3 regions of the Paenibacillus sp. FSL K6-1217 genome follow, and region 1 is predicted to be linked to each of the others. Evidence: predicted binding sites of a transcription regulator. Region 1 holds the regulator's gene; each other region holds the start of a gene.
What was found. The regulator LexA, encoded in region 1, represses DNA repair genes until DNA is damaged. The targets are predictions, from matches to a motif close to CGAACATATGTTCG.
Positions count from the first base shown of each region.

Region 2: a site for LexA is predicted at 2,884-2,897, ahead of MHH28_RS23915 (putative DNA modification/repair radical SAM protein). Genes of this name have one in related genera too.
Region 3: a site for LexA is predicted at 3,069-3,082, ahead of MHH28_RS13845 (ImmA/IrrE family metallo-endopeptidase). Genes of this name have one in related genera too.

Region 1 is NZ_CP150271.1:1,871,296-1,876,903, reverse strand. It holds gene MHH28_RS08265 (hypothetical protein) at 156-281, opposite strand; gene MHH28_RS08260 (hypothetical protein) at 493-741, shown strand; gene MHH28_RS08255 (hypothetical protein) at 757-1,113, shown strand; gene MHH28_RS08250 (hypothetical protein) at 1,206-1,427, shown strand; gene MHH28_RS08245 (hypothetical protein) at 1,537-1,755, shown strand; gene MHH28_RS08240 (L,D-transpeptidase) at 1,837-2,175, opposite strand; gene lexA (transcriptional repressor LexA) at 2,366-2,992, opposite strand; gene MHH28_RS08230 (LysM peptidoglycan-binding domain-containing protein) at 3,190-3,606, shown strand; gene MHH28_RS08225 (DUF896 domain-containing protein) at 3,716-3,925, shown strand; gene MHH28_RS08220 (hypothetical protein) at 3,971-4,498, shown strand; gene MHH28_RS08215 (HAD family hydrolase) at 4,534-5,319, shown strand.
Region 2 is NZ_CP150271.1:5,390,030-5,395,637, reverse strand. It holds gene MHH28_RS23925 (glycoside hydrolase family 3 C-terminal domain-containing protein) at 1-2,270, opposite strand, end outside; gene MHH28_RS23920 (hypothetical protein) at 2,556-2,747, opposite strand; gene MHH28_RS23915 (putative DNA modification/repair radical SAM protein) at 2,915-4,255, shown strand; gene MHH28_RS23910 (TIGR03915 family putative DNA repair protein) at 4,255-5,133, shown strand; gene MHH28_RS23905 (phosphoketolase) at 5,246-5,608, opposite strand, start outside.
Region 3 is NZ_CP150271.1:3,128,614-3,134,221, reverse strand. It holds gene MHH28_RS13870 (hypothetical protein) at 37-519, shown strand; gene MHH28_RS13865 (DUF6199 family natural product biosynthesis protein) at 663-866, opposite strand; gene MHH28_RS13860 (hypothetical protein) at 964-1,260, shown strand; gene MHH28_RS13855 (undecaprenyl-diphosphate phosphatase) at 1,396-2,199, shown strand; gene MHH28_RS13850 (hypothetical protein) at 2,239-2,403, opposite strand; gene MHH28_RS13845 (ImmA/IrrE family metallo-endopeptidase) at 2,506-3,030, opposite strand; gene MHH28_RS13840 (YjfB family protein) at 3,193-3,369, opposite strand; gene MHH28_RS13835 (hypothetical protein) at 3,537-3,692, shown strand; gene MHH28_RS13830 (hypothetical protein) at 3,740-3,928, opposite strand; gene MHH28_RS13825 (DNA-entry nuclease) at 4,015-4,455, opposite strand; gene MHH28_RS13820 (glycosyl hydrolase) at 4,618-5,608, shown strand, end outside.

The DNA.
Region 1 (5,608 bases):
ATGCCAAGCAGTACCCCGAGAATGATTTTTTCGCTTCTGTTGTATTTCTTCATTTGATCACCCGATGCTCCTTATTTATTCTTCCTTTCTTAAACCAAACAAGATCGAATCATGATGTTTACCATTCATATATGAGTTTTGACGTCGAACGGATGCTATTCTTCAATGGGAAGCGGGGACTGGAAAATATACCATAGCAGTCCATAAGCTATCCCGAAGTAAAGGAGCACGCCCAGTATGGATATGGACAAAAGAATGATGATAACTTTATTTCCATTCATACATGAACCTCCTACATAAAAAAACTCTCTCGATTTTTAGTGTGAAGGACAGATTGAAGATGAAGACTGAACAAAACCCTTACATCATAATATAGGAATTATAATTCCAGATCAATTCAATTTACATACTATTCCATCTCCTATATACTTGACCAGAAGAGAATTCTAGTGGCAGACATGGGAGTGAATGATGAAGAATACATATAAAATTATGCTTCCGCTGATACTTATCCTGGCGTTGATGGGTCAGGTGGCAGGGGCGGAAGGAGTGGCTGTTCCTGCGGAGACCCAGGAGAGGATCATGGAGCAATATGGGCTTGATGCGCCATCTCCGCCAGTGTGGGATTGGAGCAGCGTTGATATCGGGGGCAGTGGAATTACGGATGGGATGCTGTTCGTGTGCCGGATGATGTTGAATCCGCTGGGGTTCTTGTTGCAAGAGATACAGTATATTCTGTAGATGAGGGGGAAAAGAATGAATCCGCGTTATAGCATGCCGCAGCCTGAACGCAGAGTCCGCAAGAGAACAGGCTGGAAGTGGGCGATTGCCCTTCTACTCATCCTGATCGTTATGGCTGTGCTCAATCCGGGGAAGGAAGAGTTCAGTGCGTATGCCGTTAAGGATCTGAAGGGGACGGGGACGGATTTGGCCGGAGGAATTACGGACATGGTTGCCCGGCCGCTGGTCGAGTCTTTTACTATAAGAGATAATTACATTATCTTCTCTACATTCAGCGTACCGGACGTTGAGAATGGCCGAAGCCTGATCGGGGACCGCTCGGCCAACCGGACTTATCTGGGCTTGTTCAAGATCCTTTTTATCCAGCTGTAAAATAGGTTTACATATTGTTCCAGAACCCGGTATAATTAAATAGATTCGAGATGGAATCTTTAATCATGGTTGTGGAACAAGGAGGAAGGAAGTTGAATACGGCTTATAAAGTACTGTCCAGTGATGCTGATCTCTTCGCTGCTGCACTGGCTCAGGTACAGGTCTACGTCGTTCAGCTGGTCGATGGCAAACCGCATGTGATTGCTGATTATGCCGGACCTGTACAGAAATGGACAGCGGAGTACATTGTGCTGGCCGGTATGACTTATAGACGCGATGAGTTTGAGTTCCGGGTAGGATTGAACAAGAAGTGAGCAGATTCGCTGCCCGTTAACCGCAGCTCTAACATTACTGCCGGATCGCACAATCTTTGAAGTGATTCCTTGCATCTCTTATACTATCAAACGTAGAAGAGGTGTAACGATGAACCAAAGAGAACGAAACCGGATTCGTAGAGCCATTAATGTCCTGCTTACACAGCGGGCCGTCCTGCTGGAGCGACTGGAAGAAATTAACGAGAATCTGCGCAGAGTCCCTAGAGGATCGCGGGCCAGAAGAGAGCTGCTGGAAGCCAGAGCCTCGATCCGTGAAGCCATCCGTTTGAATACTGTGGCTATCCGTCTGTTGAGAAGTGTGCTGTAACCTGTATCTGAACTAATTCATAGCAGTCACAAGAACCCTTGGAGCGCAATCTGGCGCCTCAAGGGTTTTTGTGAGAGCTTTCTATTCCCTGATCGTAACCCGGGTGCCTATAGGGACGATAGCGGACAGGGCAAGGACGTCTGCATTATACATACGGATACAGCCGTGGGAGACCATGTGGCCGATGGAGGAAGGGTCATTGGTTCCGTGGATGCCATAATGCGGTTTGGACAGGCCCATCCAGAAGACGCCGAACGGTCCGCCAGGATTAGGCTGTTTGTTAATAATGGTGTATTCGCCTACGGGCGAGACGGTTAACATTTTACCGATGCCGACAGGGAAGCCTCGGGTAACAACGTCATTATCCAGCAGATACAGCATACGCTGTGACAGATCGACAATGATTCGATAATTGGGCATGAAGATCAGCACTCCTTTATCATCAGGATATGTGCGGATCTGTGCAGCGGTTCACAGGAAAAGTGGCCAAAAAGCCGTATGCGAACAAATGTTTGCATTTGACTTTTTGCCCATTTCACGAATGGAAATAAACAGAAAACAGGCAGCTGCGCATGGTGCGTAGCTGCCTGTTCTTATGCGGGGGAGTAAATTAGTGGATATCGCGGAATAATCCGATGACCCGTCCCAAAATCGTAACGCGGTTAAGGCGGAGAGGCTCGTACGCCGGATTCTCCGGCTGCAGCCTGATATGATCCCGTTCCTTGTAGAAGGTCTTAACAGTTGCTTCATCTTCATCGGTCATCGCTACAACGATATCGCCATTGTCAGCGGTCTGCTGCTGGCGGACGATGACATAATCCCCGTTCATAATTCCGGCATCCACCATACTGTCCCCAAGGACAGATAGCATAAATACCTTGTTATCACCTACATAATGAGCAGGCAGCGGGAAGTAATCCTCAATGTTCTCCGTAGCCGTAATAGGAACACCGGCTGTAACCTTACCCACTACCGGGATGCGGGTAACGGTCTGGACGAATTGATGCACATTCTCTGAATCTTCCTGGCCGAGTAGTTCGATGGCGCGCGGTTTCGTAGGGTCACGGCGGATCAGGCCCTTCTTCTCAAGCCGGTCCAAGTGACCATGCACGGTTGAACTGGAGGCCAGGCCGACAGCCTCGCCAATCTCGCGGACGGACGGAGGATACCCCTTGCTGCGGACTTCATTACGTATAAATTCCAGGATCGCCAGCTGACGACTAGAAATCTTTGACATCGGAATCAACCCCATATACTATGTTTGGGAAAATTATAACATAGAACTTCCGTTCGTACAAACATAAGTTCTAAAATGAGGAAAATAAGAGAACGAAAATAAAGGGAACAGCTGTTCTGAAAAAACTGTTGATCGAAACACATGTTCGTGTTATATTATTTTCGAAAGCAAGAACATGTGTTTGGAGGATGATGATCATGTTAAAGTATAGTACATACAACAGCATCTACAATAATGAGGATATCAAGGTGTCCGCTCCCGGTAATCCAACTGCCCATAGTTATGTAACCAAGCTCAAGGACGCGATTCTTCATAGTCTCACTGCACTCGTATCACTTTTCCGTCAGGTTAGCCTGATGAAGATGGTTCTGGTGCTGATGCTTGTCGTTTCGGGATTTACTGTAGTGGGGAATGTTTTTGCCGGCTCGATCTCTTCCATGAAGCCGGATAAACGGATTGTAGTGCAGCGCGGGGATACCTTATGGAGTATTGCCTTGAATAACAAGCCTGCAGACATGAAGACTGCTGTATATATAGAAGGAATAATGAAGACGAATCATTTAGAGAACAGCGGAATTAAGGCAGGAGATATTTTGACTATACCCGTATACTGACAGAATGCAGCAGACTGGTGATTGACTCGGAGAGCTTTCAGGGGGTAGACCTTGACAAGCTCTTTTTCTCATGGCAAAGTTAAAATGAATTTAGAGGGAGGGAAACGTATTGAATATTGACGAATTGGTCGCCCGCATCAATGAACTGGCACGCAAAGCTAAGAACGGGGGCCTGAATGAAGAGGAACTGGCTGAACGTGCCAAGCTCCGCGAGATTTACCTGGGGAATATCCGCACGAACTTTCGGGCCCAGCTTGATACCATTGAAATTGTGGATAATCCGGAGCATGAAGAAGGCAATAACGGACTTAAGCATTAGCCTGTTGCCTTTTCAGATAATACAGGATGACTAGGGGGAACTTACATGGCCCGTTCTTGGGAAAGAATGGTTCAACGCAACACGAAGCAGATTAACCAGCAAAGAAAGAAGCAGGGGAAGGATTCCATTTACACTTCCGGCACTAAGGCAGCCGCGAAAAGCATTGATATTTTCAAAGGCCGCAATATCGTATTCCCCGTTGTACTGATGCTGCTTGGCATCATGTTCTGGGTGGTCGGCTCGATTGACGAAGCCAAAGGAAGCGGGATTCTGGCCAACTGGCTGGGCGTTGTGCTGTACTTCCTGCTGGCTGCGCTGCTGTTCTTCCGCCGTCCGTTCCTTAAGGTTGAGCGTGCGCGGATCTCTACTATTAAGTACAACCGTGAACGCTTTCTGGCTGCGGCGGATATTGAGAAGATCATTTTATCGCGCAGTGTAGTTACCATTAAGTATAAGGGCAAGCGCAAACAGTGGATTTTCTCCAAGCTGATTAACCGTTATGACACCGCTGCGATGGGGGAACGTCTGGAGCAGTTCGCCAAGAACAACAATATTGAAGTCGTGCACGAATAGGAAGACAGACCAGCATATAGGGAGAGGGACAACTAATGCCGATTACCGCCGTACTATTTGATCTTGACGATACACTGCTGTGGGATGACCGCAGCGTGGAAGAAGCCTTCCGCTATGCTTCTGAGGCTGCTGGAGATATCGTTGATCCGAAGGAGCTGGAGGCTGCTGTACGCAGGGAAGCCCGTTCGCTCTATGAATCCTATGAGACATATCCATTCACGAAGCTGATCGGTATTAATCCGTATGAAGCGCTCTGGGCCAACTTCACTGCCGGAGAACAGCCGGAATTCCGTCAACTGGAGCAGCTTGCACCCGTCTACCGTACGGAATCCTGGCGCCGCGGCCTGGCTTCACTCGGGGTGGAGGATGAGGCGCTGGCTGCACGGCTGGCTGACAAGTTCGCCGCTGAGCGCCGCAGCCGTCCGTATATCTATGAAGAGACGCTTCAGGTGCTGGATCTGCTGCGCGGTAAGGTGAAGCTGCTGCTGCTGACGAATGGCTGCCCGGCACTTCAGCAGGAGAAGCTGGACGGTGTACCGGAGCTTACCCCGTATTTTGACCATATTGTGATTTCGGGAAGCTTCGGCAAAGGCAAGCCGGACAAAGGGATCTTCGAGCATGCGCTCGGACTGCTGGATATTGCTCCAGAGCAAGGGATCATGGTTGGCGACAAGCTTACGACGGATATTCTTGGAGGATTGTCTGCCGGGCTGACCACGGTCTGGATCAACCGAAATAAGAAGGCTTCTGACCCGGAGATAACGCCGGATTACCAGATCAGCCATCTCTCAGAGCTTCTGCCGCTGGTAGACTCCCTATAATTGAAACATCTGTGTTTTTAAAATTGTAAAAGGTCAAAGAGCAACGGTCCTCCCGTCACTGGAGAATGGTTGCTCTTTATTTTTTTAATATATAGGAAACTATAGTTTCCTGCTGCTGTGGAGAAGATGTGTTGGATCAAATGTATGTGAAAAACAGCATACATTGTGCTCACGAGCAGGCACACGGCCTGAATGTATGTGAAAAACAGCATACATTATGTGCTCGCAAAGGTTATCTTATTCATCCATTAGGATGGTGTAAAAGCGATAGCGGTCGCTTGAAAGCTTT
Region 2 (5,608 bases), 3.5 Mb from region 1:
GCGCGAACCATCCAGTTCGTATTCTTACGGTCTGCCGGTCCTCCGTTCACCACATCGTTCATGATAGCCCACCAGTCGGTCATAACGATCCCCCGGAAGCCCCATTCACCGCGAAGCAGCGTGGTGTTGAGGTCATAGTTGGAAGCCGCCCAGTGCCCGTTCACCGGATTGTAGGAGGTCATGATCGAGTTAGCCCCGCCCTGCTTGACTGCGATTTCGAAGCCCTTCAGGTAGATCTCACGAAGCGCGCGTTCCGATACGACAGCATCGACCTTACTGCGGTGCTTCTCCTGATTGTTGCAGGCAAAATGCTTCAGCGTCGCATTAGAGCCGCCCTTCATAATTCCGCGTGTGCATGCGGCAGCGAAGATCCCCGAGATCAGCGGATCTTCGGAGAAGTATTCGAAGTTACGCCCGTTCAGCGGGCTGCGCCGGATATTCAGCCCCGGTCCCAGCAGCGCATCCACCTGGTTGCGCAATAACTCCTGGCCTTCCATAACATACAGTTCTTCCACCAGCTCTGCATTCCAGGTGGCGGCAAGCAGGGTGCCAATCGATACTTGGGTCGCCTTCGCTCCACTATCCATACGGATGCCGGAAGGGCCGTCCGCTGTGGCTGCAACCGGAATGCCGTAGCTGAACAGGCTGTCGCTCACGCCCCCGAACGCCGAAGCCGTACCCGGAGTAACCAGCGGGCTGCTCATCCCTTCGCCCCGGACAATCGCCGCCAGATCATGGTCACTGAGCTGGGCAATGAAGGTGCTCATGCTGACTTTGCCGTCATGGACATCTCTCAGGGTATGTCCCTGATTACCGGTCTGCGGAAGCTGCTGCGGCAGATTGCGTTCAATCCGCTCTGCCAGATCCACCTTGCGCGTTGGCACCTCAGACGAGGCAAGCTCATACGAACCGTCTGCTTTGCGGGCGCCCGGCTTCATCCGCATGAAGCTCTCGGTAGGTGCCATAGCCTCTTGCAGTTGTTCCACGACCTTAAGCTCATCCAGCACATAGCCTTCTTGTCCATCCAACAGCACTGCCGATACCGCTTTGACACTGGTTCCTGCATAGAAGCGGTACGTTCCGGCTTCCAGCACATAAGCGGAAGGGTGACCGGTCACTCCGGCGTCATCATAAGAAGCCACGGCATGGAGCGGGAAGCTCACGGTAAGGCGCTGAGACTCACCAGGCTCCAGGAGCTTGGTTTTGGCGAAGGCTGCCAGCGCTTTGGCCGGTTGGCCCAGCTGTCCCTGCGGCGCTTCAACATACACCTGCACTACTTCTTTACCGGCATATACTGCTCCCGTATTCGTTACAGTGACGCCAATTTCAATCTGCGGCTCACCCGCGTGGTTCACCAGCTTCGCTTCCTCCGGCTCCAGCTTGAAGGTCGTGTAGGAGATCCCGTAGCCGAATTCATACTGCACCTTGTCGGGACAGAAAGTCTCGAAATAACGGTAGCCTACATAGATATCTTCCTCATACAGATTCTTGAATTCGTTGCCGTAGTTCCGTGTGGACGGGTAATCCTCAATGGAATACGCAATGGTATCCGTCAGCTTACCGCTTGGCGTGACCTCTCCGGCCAGTACATCGGCAATCGCGTGGCCGCCTTCCATACCGCCATGCCAGGAATAGATCACGGCAGAGATAGGATTCACATAGGCAGGGTCATTCACCCAGCTCATATCCATAATGTTGGACACGTTAAGCACCACAATCGTCTGTTCAAAATGAGCCGTCACCGCGACAAGCATCGCCTTCTCATCTTCCGTGAGCCGGTAGCTGCCTGCGGTATCCGCATTATCCTGATCCTCGCCCGCCGTACGTCCAATGACCACAACCGCCTTGCCTGACTGGCTTCTTGCCTGTTTCACCAGCTCGTCCGTCAGCGGCATTTCCTTCTGGTTCCAAGGCTCAGCAGCCCACACTTTCCCGCCGTCGTCGAACGGGTTAAGTCCGATCCAGGCCTCGTAGGCTGCAGCCAGCTCTTCATTTACGCTAATGTTCTTCTTGCTGCGCAGTCCATCCAGCAGATTCGTCGTATAGGCCACGTGAACGCTACCGCCCGATCCTGTCCCGCTGCGGTAATAATTCACCTGTATTCTGCCAAAAACAGCAACGCTCTCACCGTTACCCAGCGGGAGCACCTGTCCCTCATTCTTAAGCAGCACCGCGCCTTCAGCAGCTACTGTCCGGCTAAATTCTGCAAAACCCTCTAGCGGCAATCCAATATTCTGTGTACTCAAGTGGGTTTCCTCCTGTATGTTCATTTCCCAAGTTGTGGGTTGATTCTATAGATAACGCCCCTCCCTCCGGGGATGTGCGTTACCTTGAATCTGTATTGTTCTTCATATAGCATATCCTTCTAAGAATATAAGCTCCAGCCCTAATATACAAGCGCCGCTTGCCGGGCCGCCGGACTATGCACCTGTGTGCATAATTTTTTTTAGTAAAAAAGACATCTGTAATAAAAAAGACACCTGTGCGGGCGTCTTTCAAGCCTGTTCCTATGCAACCGCTCCGCCTGATGGATACGGCCGGATCTTCTATTTATTTTATCTGCGGCGGCGGCCCTTCATCATGCGGTTGTACATAATAAGAGCAGCAACGATCATGCCCAGCATGGCCACACTGCCTGCCGATTCCTGCGACATGCCAAACATCAGGCACACACTTGTCACTAACTGTCTTGTCAGCAGCGCAACCGCAATCAGCATGATGGGCCGCCATATGTTATATCCTCTCACTTCCGCAACACTCCTAACCCGATTTTCAGTAACCGTATGATTCCTCATTCCATGAACCATCAGTTTCTATTATAGCACAAGAAGGAATACGCATACATTTCGCCGGAGAGGAGGGGGATTAATTACGCTTTTGACAAGAACGTATGTTCGGTATATAATGCTCTCATATGAGGGGGATTGAGACCGTGGATGTCATGGAGAAACTGGAGATTCTGACCGCTTCCGCCAAATACGATGTGGCCTGCACTTCAAGCGGTTCTGACCGCAAGGGCCAGGCCGGGTCGCTCGGCAACACCTCCGCGATGGGCATCTGCCACAGCTTCGCCGCGGACGGGCGCTGTATCTCGTTGCTGAAGGTGCTTATGACCAACGGATGTGTATATGATTGTGCGTATTGCATCAACCGCAAGTCTAACCCTATCCGCCGGGCCGCCTTCACCCCCGAAGAGATTGCGGATATTACCATGCAGTTCTACCGCCGTAATTACATAGAAGGGCTATTCCTTAGTTCAGGCATTATGCGCAGTCCGGACTACACCACCGAACAGCTGATAGCAGCGCTGGAGCTGCTGCGGAATGTGTATCATTTCAACGGCTATATACATGTAAAAGCCATCCCTGGCGCTGACGAAGCCCTGCTGTCCAGATTGGGCCTGCTCGCTGACCGCATGAGCGTCAACATCGAGCTGCCCTCGCAGGAGAGTCTCGGACGGCTCGCTCCCGATAAGAGCAAGGTATCCATCCTGAAGCCAATGGGGCTGATTACGAACCGGATCAAGGAGAACCGCTCCGACATTGTCAGATATCAGCATGCACCCCGCTTCGCTCCGGCCGGGCAGAGCACCCAGATGATCGTGGGGGCAACGCCTGATACGGACTACCAGATCCTCAATCTGACGGAAGGCTTATACCGCAAATACGCACTGAAGCGCGTATTCTTCTCTGCCTATACCCCGGTAGTAGAGGACTCCCTCCTGCCCGCTCTAGACACCAAGCCGCCGCTGCTCCGAGAACACCGGCTCTATCAAGCCGATTGGCTCTTGCGCTTCTATGGCTTCAAGGCCAATGAGTTATTGGATGAGGCCGTGCCGAACTTCAACCCGCTGCTGGACCCCAAGTGCAGCTGGGCCGTTAACCACCGGGAGCAGTTCCCCGTTGAGATCAACCGCGCCCCGTATGAGATGCTGCTGCGTGTACCCGGCATCGGTGTGAGAAGCGCACAGCGGATCGTGAAGGCCAGACGGGCCGGATCGCTTGATTATCATGCGCTGAAGAAGCTCGGGGTTGTCCTGAAGCGTGCCCAGTTCTTCATCACCTGTAAGGATAAACCGCTGGAGGGGCTGAAGGTAAGCGAGCATACCCTGCTTCGCTCCCTCATGTCCGGGCAGCAGCTGCTGCCTAATCAGCCGCCGCAAGTTGAGCAGTTAACGCTGTTCGACGACTTCAACCTGTCGGCCCTTCCGGCAGCGGGCGGATGGGACATACTCAAGAAGGGGGCGAAGGCCTGATGTTCAAGCCCTCCGCACTGGCGTATACCTATGATGGAAGCTTCGAGGGTCTGCTGTGCTGTGTATTTGAGAGCTATGCCTGGAAGGAGATTCCGCTGACGATTCATGCTGACGGCGGGGAACAGGGTCTGCTGCTGGAAGCGAAATGGATTGAGACCGACATGGACAAGGCAGCGCGCGTGCTGAAGTCCCTGCCGCTGCGGATCGGCCGCGAAGCCGAGGAGCTGGTCCGCCTGGGCTTCTGGAGCTGCGCCCCCGATAAGGAAATGCTGCTGCTGAATTTCCTGTATCTCGGTTTCCAGCATGGCCGCAAGGTGATGAATATGCTGGCCGACGACACTGTCAATGCACTGATGAAGGCCGTTCAACAGCTCCGGCATGAAGCACATCTGTATACGGGATTCGTCCGCTTCTCTGTCTACGGCCCGGTCATGGCCGCAGTGATTGAGCCGCAGGGCTATGTGCTGCCTGTGATCCGGGAGCACTTCTGCGACCGGTTCCAGGGGGAGAGCTTCATGATCTACGACCAGACGCACGGGGCTGCGCTGATTCATGAGCCCGGACGGGAAGCCATCGTGCCGTTAAGCGGGTGGACCCCGCCTGATCCCGACGAGACGGAGGAAGCTTACCGCCGCTTATGGACCGGCTTCTATCACGCCATCGGCATCAAGGAGCGCCGGAACGACCGGTTGCGCTCCTCTAAGATGCCGAAGCGGTACTGGAAGCACATGGTGGAGATGAACGGCGGGGACGGCATGCCTGCACTAACCGCAGCGCAGCGGAAGAAGGCATTGCAGCCGGAGGTCCCCGCGATCCCGGAGGTCCGGGAGACTCCCGCCCCTTCGGCTGTACTCCAGCTGATAGATAATCCTATCTAATTCAGAACCAACCTCGGAAGACACAAAGAGCGCCCCGCTGCCATCAACATGGCTAACCGGAGCGCTCTATTATTCGAGCCTACTATAATAAATTATATTATACGCCTAACGCTTAGTTCAGCGCCTTCCACACCCAGTTCTCAACCTCTGGAAGGTCGATGCCTTCTTCACGGATGTACGCGTGATGCTTCTTCACGATGGCATCCATCTCGTCAGCGATGGCCTGGTATTTGCTTGCATCCGGCAGGCTGAGTACTGCTTCCTTCGTGAGGTCGAAGCGGTCCATCTGGTTGAGGACACGCATATCGAACGGTGTAGTGATGTCGCCATTCTCGCGGTAGCCATGCACATGCAGGTTATGGTTGTGGCGGTCGAAGAACAGGTCTTTGATCAGCCCTTCATAGCCGTGGAAGGCGAAGATCACCGGTTTATCCTTTGTGAAAAATTGATCAAACTCCTCGTCAGATAAGCCGCG
Region 3 (5,608 bases), 1.3 Mb from region 1:
AAGAAATTTTATCGAGCACAAATCTACATCGACATAGTGGATGAGTTAGGCATAAGCAAAATAAAAGATTTTGAGAGTGGATTAGTAAAATTGGAAAAACTAAGGTCTGATATATTTCTTAGATCATTTAAAGAATTAAAGGTAATGAAAGTTGAAATTGATACTTTGACTGAAGATTATAAACAGATTGCGTTGTTTACAAGTATGATTACTGCTATGATTGCGATTTTTACACTTTTATTAGGCATTTTGAGAGATCTTCCAAAAGTTATACAACCTGAAGATACAAATTTGTATGGGCTTTCAACGATTATTTTAATTATATATTCAGGAGTTTTACTGTTAGGAATTTTACTTTTAATAAAGAGTTTTGCGAAAAAAGCGTTTAATTTATCACAATTTCAAAAAATACTTGATCTTGTTATTAATCATCGAGAGTTCCTTGAACTGCAACACAGCGAGGCAATTATCGAGTATCGAAAACATCAAATGGAGCAACAAAAGATATTTCTCTCCTAAACTTTAGTAGCCATTATATGACTGAACCAAGGCCTAGAAGGAGTTCAAACCACCGACAGTACATTAAAAGAAAATAAAAACAGGAGCTGTTGGCAGGAAGCGCCAGCAGCTCCTGTTTTATTGTCGGTGGTGTTGTATATCCCCTAACCAAACATCGAAGGCAAGAAGAACAAGAAAAAGATAATAAGGACGATCACACTGGTGATTCGGCTCATCATGAGATAGGCTTCACTGGGTCCGGAATCGCCCTTGACCATCCAGCCGTAACGCATATGCCAGCCCATGGCCGGGAAGAAGATATTCAGGACCGCAAGCAGTATGAAAAGAACAGTGAAAATAACAACCATTTTGACCAGCTCCTTTATCCATTTACGAGTACTCGTTGCATGAAGTTGCATATTTATGGATGCAAATAGTATGATTTTGTAAATAAGGAGGTCATTCATGAAGAGAATATACAAGAAACTCAGCTTCTGGCTGCCCGTGCTGTCTGTGCTGGTCTGTCTCTATAATCTGTCAGGAGAAGACGACAAGAACTTATTGCTGTTCCTAACCAGCCCCTTGCTCCTAATCTTTAACCCCGAATTAACAAGATTGCATTATGCTATGGGGAACGAGCAAGCGTTCCAGTTCATTCTGTATGGAATTCATTTTGTCTCCTGGTTAGCCTTTGCCCTGATCGTAGAGTGGGGGTTATCATGGTTATCCCGTAAAGCACAGGAACGTCCCCCGAACCGCTAACTAAAAAGACTCCAGCCCCACGTGACACTTATGTCACACGGAGTCCCATATTGTTAGCCCATTCGATGGGGAATTCTATCCCGGCCTCTTATACTGGAAATATATTGATTTACTTCCGAAAGGGGCTATTCACCAGTGACTGAAGCTATCAAAGCAATCATATTAGGGATTATTGAGGGGTTGACTGAATTCTTGCCGGTGTCGTCTACCGGGCATCTTGTACTGGCAGGGGATTTGCTGGATTTCCAGGGAGAGGCAGCGGTCACCTTCAAAATCGTAATCCAGCTGGGTGCGGTTATGGCCGTGCTGCTGCTCTATTGGAAGAAGTATATGAACATCGGGATGAATATGCTGAAGCTGGACTTCTCCAAGAGCAAGGGATTGAATGCCATTCACATGATCCTGGCTATGGTTCCGGCATTAGTGGTGTATCTGCTCTTCAAAGATACGATCAAGAGCCAGTTATTCGGCCCCAAGCCGGTCTTAATCGGTCTGATCGCTGGCGGTCTGCTGATGATCTTCGCTGCACGCAGCAGAAGAACCATTACGTCAGAGACGGTTGACGGACTTAATTATACCCAAGCCTTCGGCATCGGGCTGTTCCAGTGCCTGGCGTTATGGCCCGGGTTCTCAAGATCCGGCTCGACGATCTCCGGGGGCCTGCTGCTGGGGACCAGCCAGAAGGCCGCTGCAGATTTCACCTTCCTGATCTCCGTTCCAGTCATGTTCGGGGCCAGCCTGCTTGATCTATATGACAGCCGGGAGCTGCTGAATTCAGATTCACTGACCCTGATGCTGATCGGCTTCGTGACGTCCTTCCTCGTAGCCATGCTTGCAGTCGTGACGTTCATCAAGCTGATCAAGCGGCTTCGTCTGGAGTGGTTCGCGCTGTACCGGTTTGTTTTGGCGGGTCTGTTCTATGTAATTGTCATCATGTAATGGGGTGTGTCCGGGTGAGCCATTCCGGCGGTCCGGTACTCAACCGTATTCCTTAGGCTCCTGGAGCAGGATGGAGAAGGTCTGGGTCACGTGGTCCACTTCAATCGTCTCGATACCCACAAAATCCGGAATTTCAGGATGAACGGCATCCACGCTGTATTCAGGATGAGTCAGCAGTAACTGAATGACTTTCAGGGCTTCCACGTTGATCTTGATCCCCTTTACAGTATAGTCTCACCATGCCAATACCTTGTACGGAGGTACATTCTTTGTTCAGATCTATAGTCCTTATTATCCCCGCGACGCTTAGCGAATATGTCTGTGGATGATATTTCTGTCTTCGTTACGTTCCATAACAGCCATTAACTGCCCCTGGAAAATACGTCTCTGGATCTGGTCGATCCGCTGGAGCGCGAGGGGGATTGGCACCTGGAATGCTACAGCCAGCTCGGCAACGGCATCCTCACGAAGTTCAGGCAGCGTATTCTCGGAGATCATGGTATAGGGCATGGAGGCATACAGAATGAACCGGTCGGATTCATCCCTCTGCGCCTGCGTGAACACTCCGGGCATAAGCGTTGACTTGCCGGCATGCCGCAGCAGATGACAGAGCTCGTGGAGGAATTCCAGCCGCTGCAGCTCGGGAGGGAGCCGGTTGTCGATGAACATGCTGTACATTCCAGCGGTAGCCTCAATTGCCTTGCTCCGGACATCCAGATAGTGTACCCAGATATTGAGCCGCTTCGCTATGTAATCTATGGAGATGTCAGACGGTTTGCGGACGCCCAGGCGCTGATATAGATCCTCTGTCCATTTCTCCAAAGCGGTCATCTGATAATAGCCTTGCATAATCAATCACCCCATATATAAGATCGTATGTTCGTGTTATTGGTCAAAAGAAAAGCCCGAAAGGGCTAAGCAGCAGTTCAGCACGCGTCACTTCACCGGCTGAAATATGGAACGGATGTTCCTATGTATGTAAGCATAAAGGAATCACGCCCGAATATCAAGTGTTTTTCCCAGGGTGGGGTGCGAAGCCTGACTCAGCATCTGAACCATATCCTGGGCACTGCTCTGCGCCTGCTCCTTGGCAAGGCTCATTACCTGCAGCCCTGCGGCCTGCTGTAAGGAAGACTGGCTCATCACTACGGACAATGCAGCAATATCCATATAACAACCTCCTCCCATTCATTTTGAAGCCATGCTTCATACTCTATATCGACCACTAGACGCCTGTCCGTTAGGTGAATGGTATTTCTTTGCCAATTGGCCCATGCAACGGGGTGGAATTCCACATATTCTGTGCTGTATTCAATATTCAAGAGGAGGAATTAATTATGGGAGCAGAGTATGGTTGCGGTTGTGGAAATAACGTAGGTGGAGTGAATCAGGGACCTCCAATCGTTCCGGTAGTAAGCCCTTGGACTTCGACAGGTGCCATCCTGGTATTGTTCATTCTGCTGGTTATCATCACTAAAGCCTGTTTGTTCTAGTATCGCCTATAGCCAGTCTAGCCCTGTCCGGCCTGTGCCGGATAGGGCTATTTCTTTTTCTTCTTATGAGCACGGGCCGTTGGCCCGATCTGGCGTTTGATTCTGCCTGTAGCAGCATCCGTTTCAATGATATAGAGCTCCTTGATTGTTCCTGCAAGCGCGAACCATTCCTGTAAAGCTTCAGCTTCGGACATAGGGCCGTACAGCCGTTTGCCCCGATAACAGATATAGAACACTTCCGGCTCTCCATCTAAGTCATATTATCCCATTTCATTCTACGCTTTATCGCAGTGAAATTGAACAACATCCCCCACATGCCGGCTTATTTGAAAATAAACTCCACGCGCGTACCGTCTGCGAACGCCTCCAGCTGATTGCCGACCCAGCTTCCCGCTCCGCGGTTATCACTGGGCGTTATGTACTCAATATGCGCCCCGGCTCCGCCTTCTGCGCACATGGCCATGGGCCACTCGTCCCGATCATAGCCTTTCTTGGTGGGGACTCCCTTCAGGGACGCCTTACGGTTCTCCTCCGCTTCCTTGCGGTTGATGGTGCAGATGGCCGACTCTCCCTTGCGGATGGCCTTCTGGATGTGCCTCGCGGTCTCCGGGTAGCGGTCTGCAGGGAACTTCAGCTTCACGACCTCCGAAGAATGACCCGTCGGTGACTGCGGCAGCCATTGCCCGTTCTCCTTCAGCAGGTAAGCGGACAGACTGAGCAGGGCGAAGATAATGAGACTGATGATGGACTTTTTGGCTTTCATATCTGCTCCTTTGTAAGTGGGTATGGGTATAATGCCTGTGCCCTGAATAGTATAGCGTAAGAATAACGGATTGTGACAGCCCGAATTCTGTGCAGCAGCCGTGCTGAAGTTCCATAATTCGTCATAATATGTACAAACACAAGGAAAAGGATGGTGGAAAATGTGGAACAGCGCAACCTCAGGGACCTGCTGGATTCGGCCTCACGGCTGATTGGTGATGTGCAATGGCAAGCGGCTTTTCGCAAAATACAGATGTCTCCCGCTGACGCGGAGCTGGGGGCGCCCGCACGGAAGCTGCTGGAGACGCTGTACTGGCTGCAGGGCCAGGGAATGATCAGCGGTCAGCATGATTACCTGGAGAGCCCCGACGATATCAACAACAAGCTGAAGAATACGGCGGGTACCTATGCCGGACTGCACGGGTATGAAATGGGGGCAATCAGCGGTCAGACGGAGAAGCTCATCAGCAGTCAGCGACAGGGCGTAACGGACAGTGCGATCCGCTGGCACAAGGCCGGGGGCATCGTAGCGATGACCTATCATGCCAACCTGCCGGGCAGCGCACCAGCCTGGACGAATGTCTCTATGAGCCTCAGCGAAGCTAATTTCAGCAAGTACATCACACCGGGAACACCCGAGTATACCGCGATGATTGCCGAGCTGGATAAGGTAGCTGTTTTCCTGAAAAAACTGAATGATGCCGGTGTCCCCGTCCTCTGGAGACCTTACCATGAGATGAACGGCGGCTGGTTCTGGTGGGGGCAGAAATCCTCCTTCGTGATCCTCTGGGAGATCATGTTCCAGCGGTATACCGTCTATCATAAGCTGCACAATCTGCTGTGGGTGTGGAGTCCGAATGCCAAGAACAAGAATAGTCAGGAGCCGGCGAAGTATTATCCGGGCAGCGGCAGAGTGGATGTGCTGGCAGCGGATATTTTCGAGGGGGATTACAAGGCAAGCCATCATGATACACTCTGGGACCTGGGACGCGGCAAGCTGATCGCCATCGGCGAGAACGGGGAGCTTCCTCCGGCATCTGTACTGACAGGCACACAGAATAAATGGAGCTACCAGATGACCTGGGGCAAAATGCTGTATGAGCGCAATAAGGAGGCAGTCATCCAGTCTTTTATGAAAAATAGTGCCGTGTTAC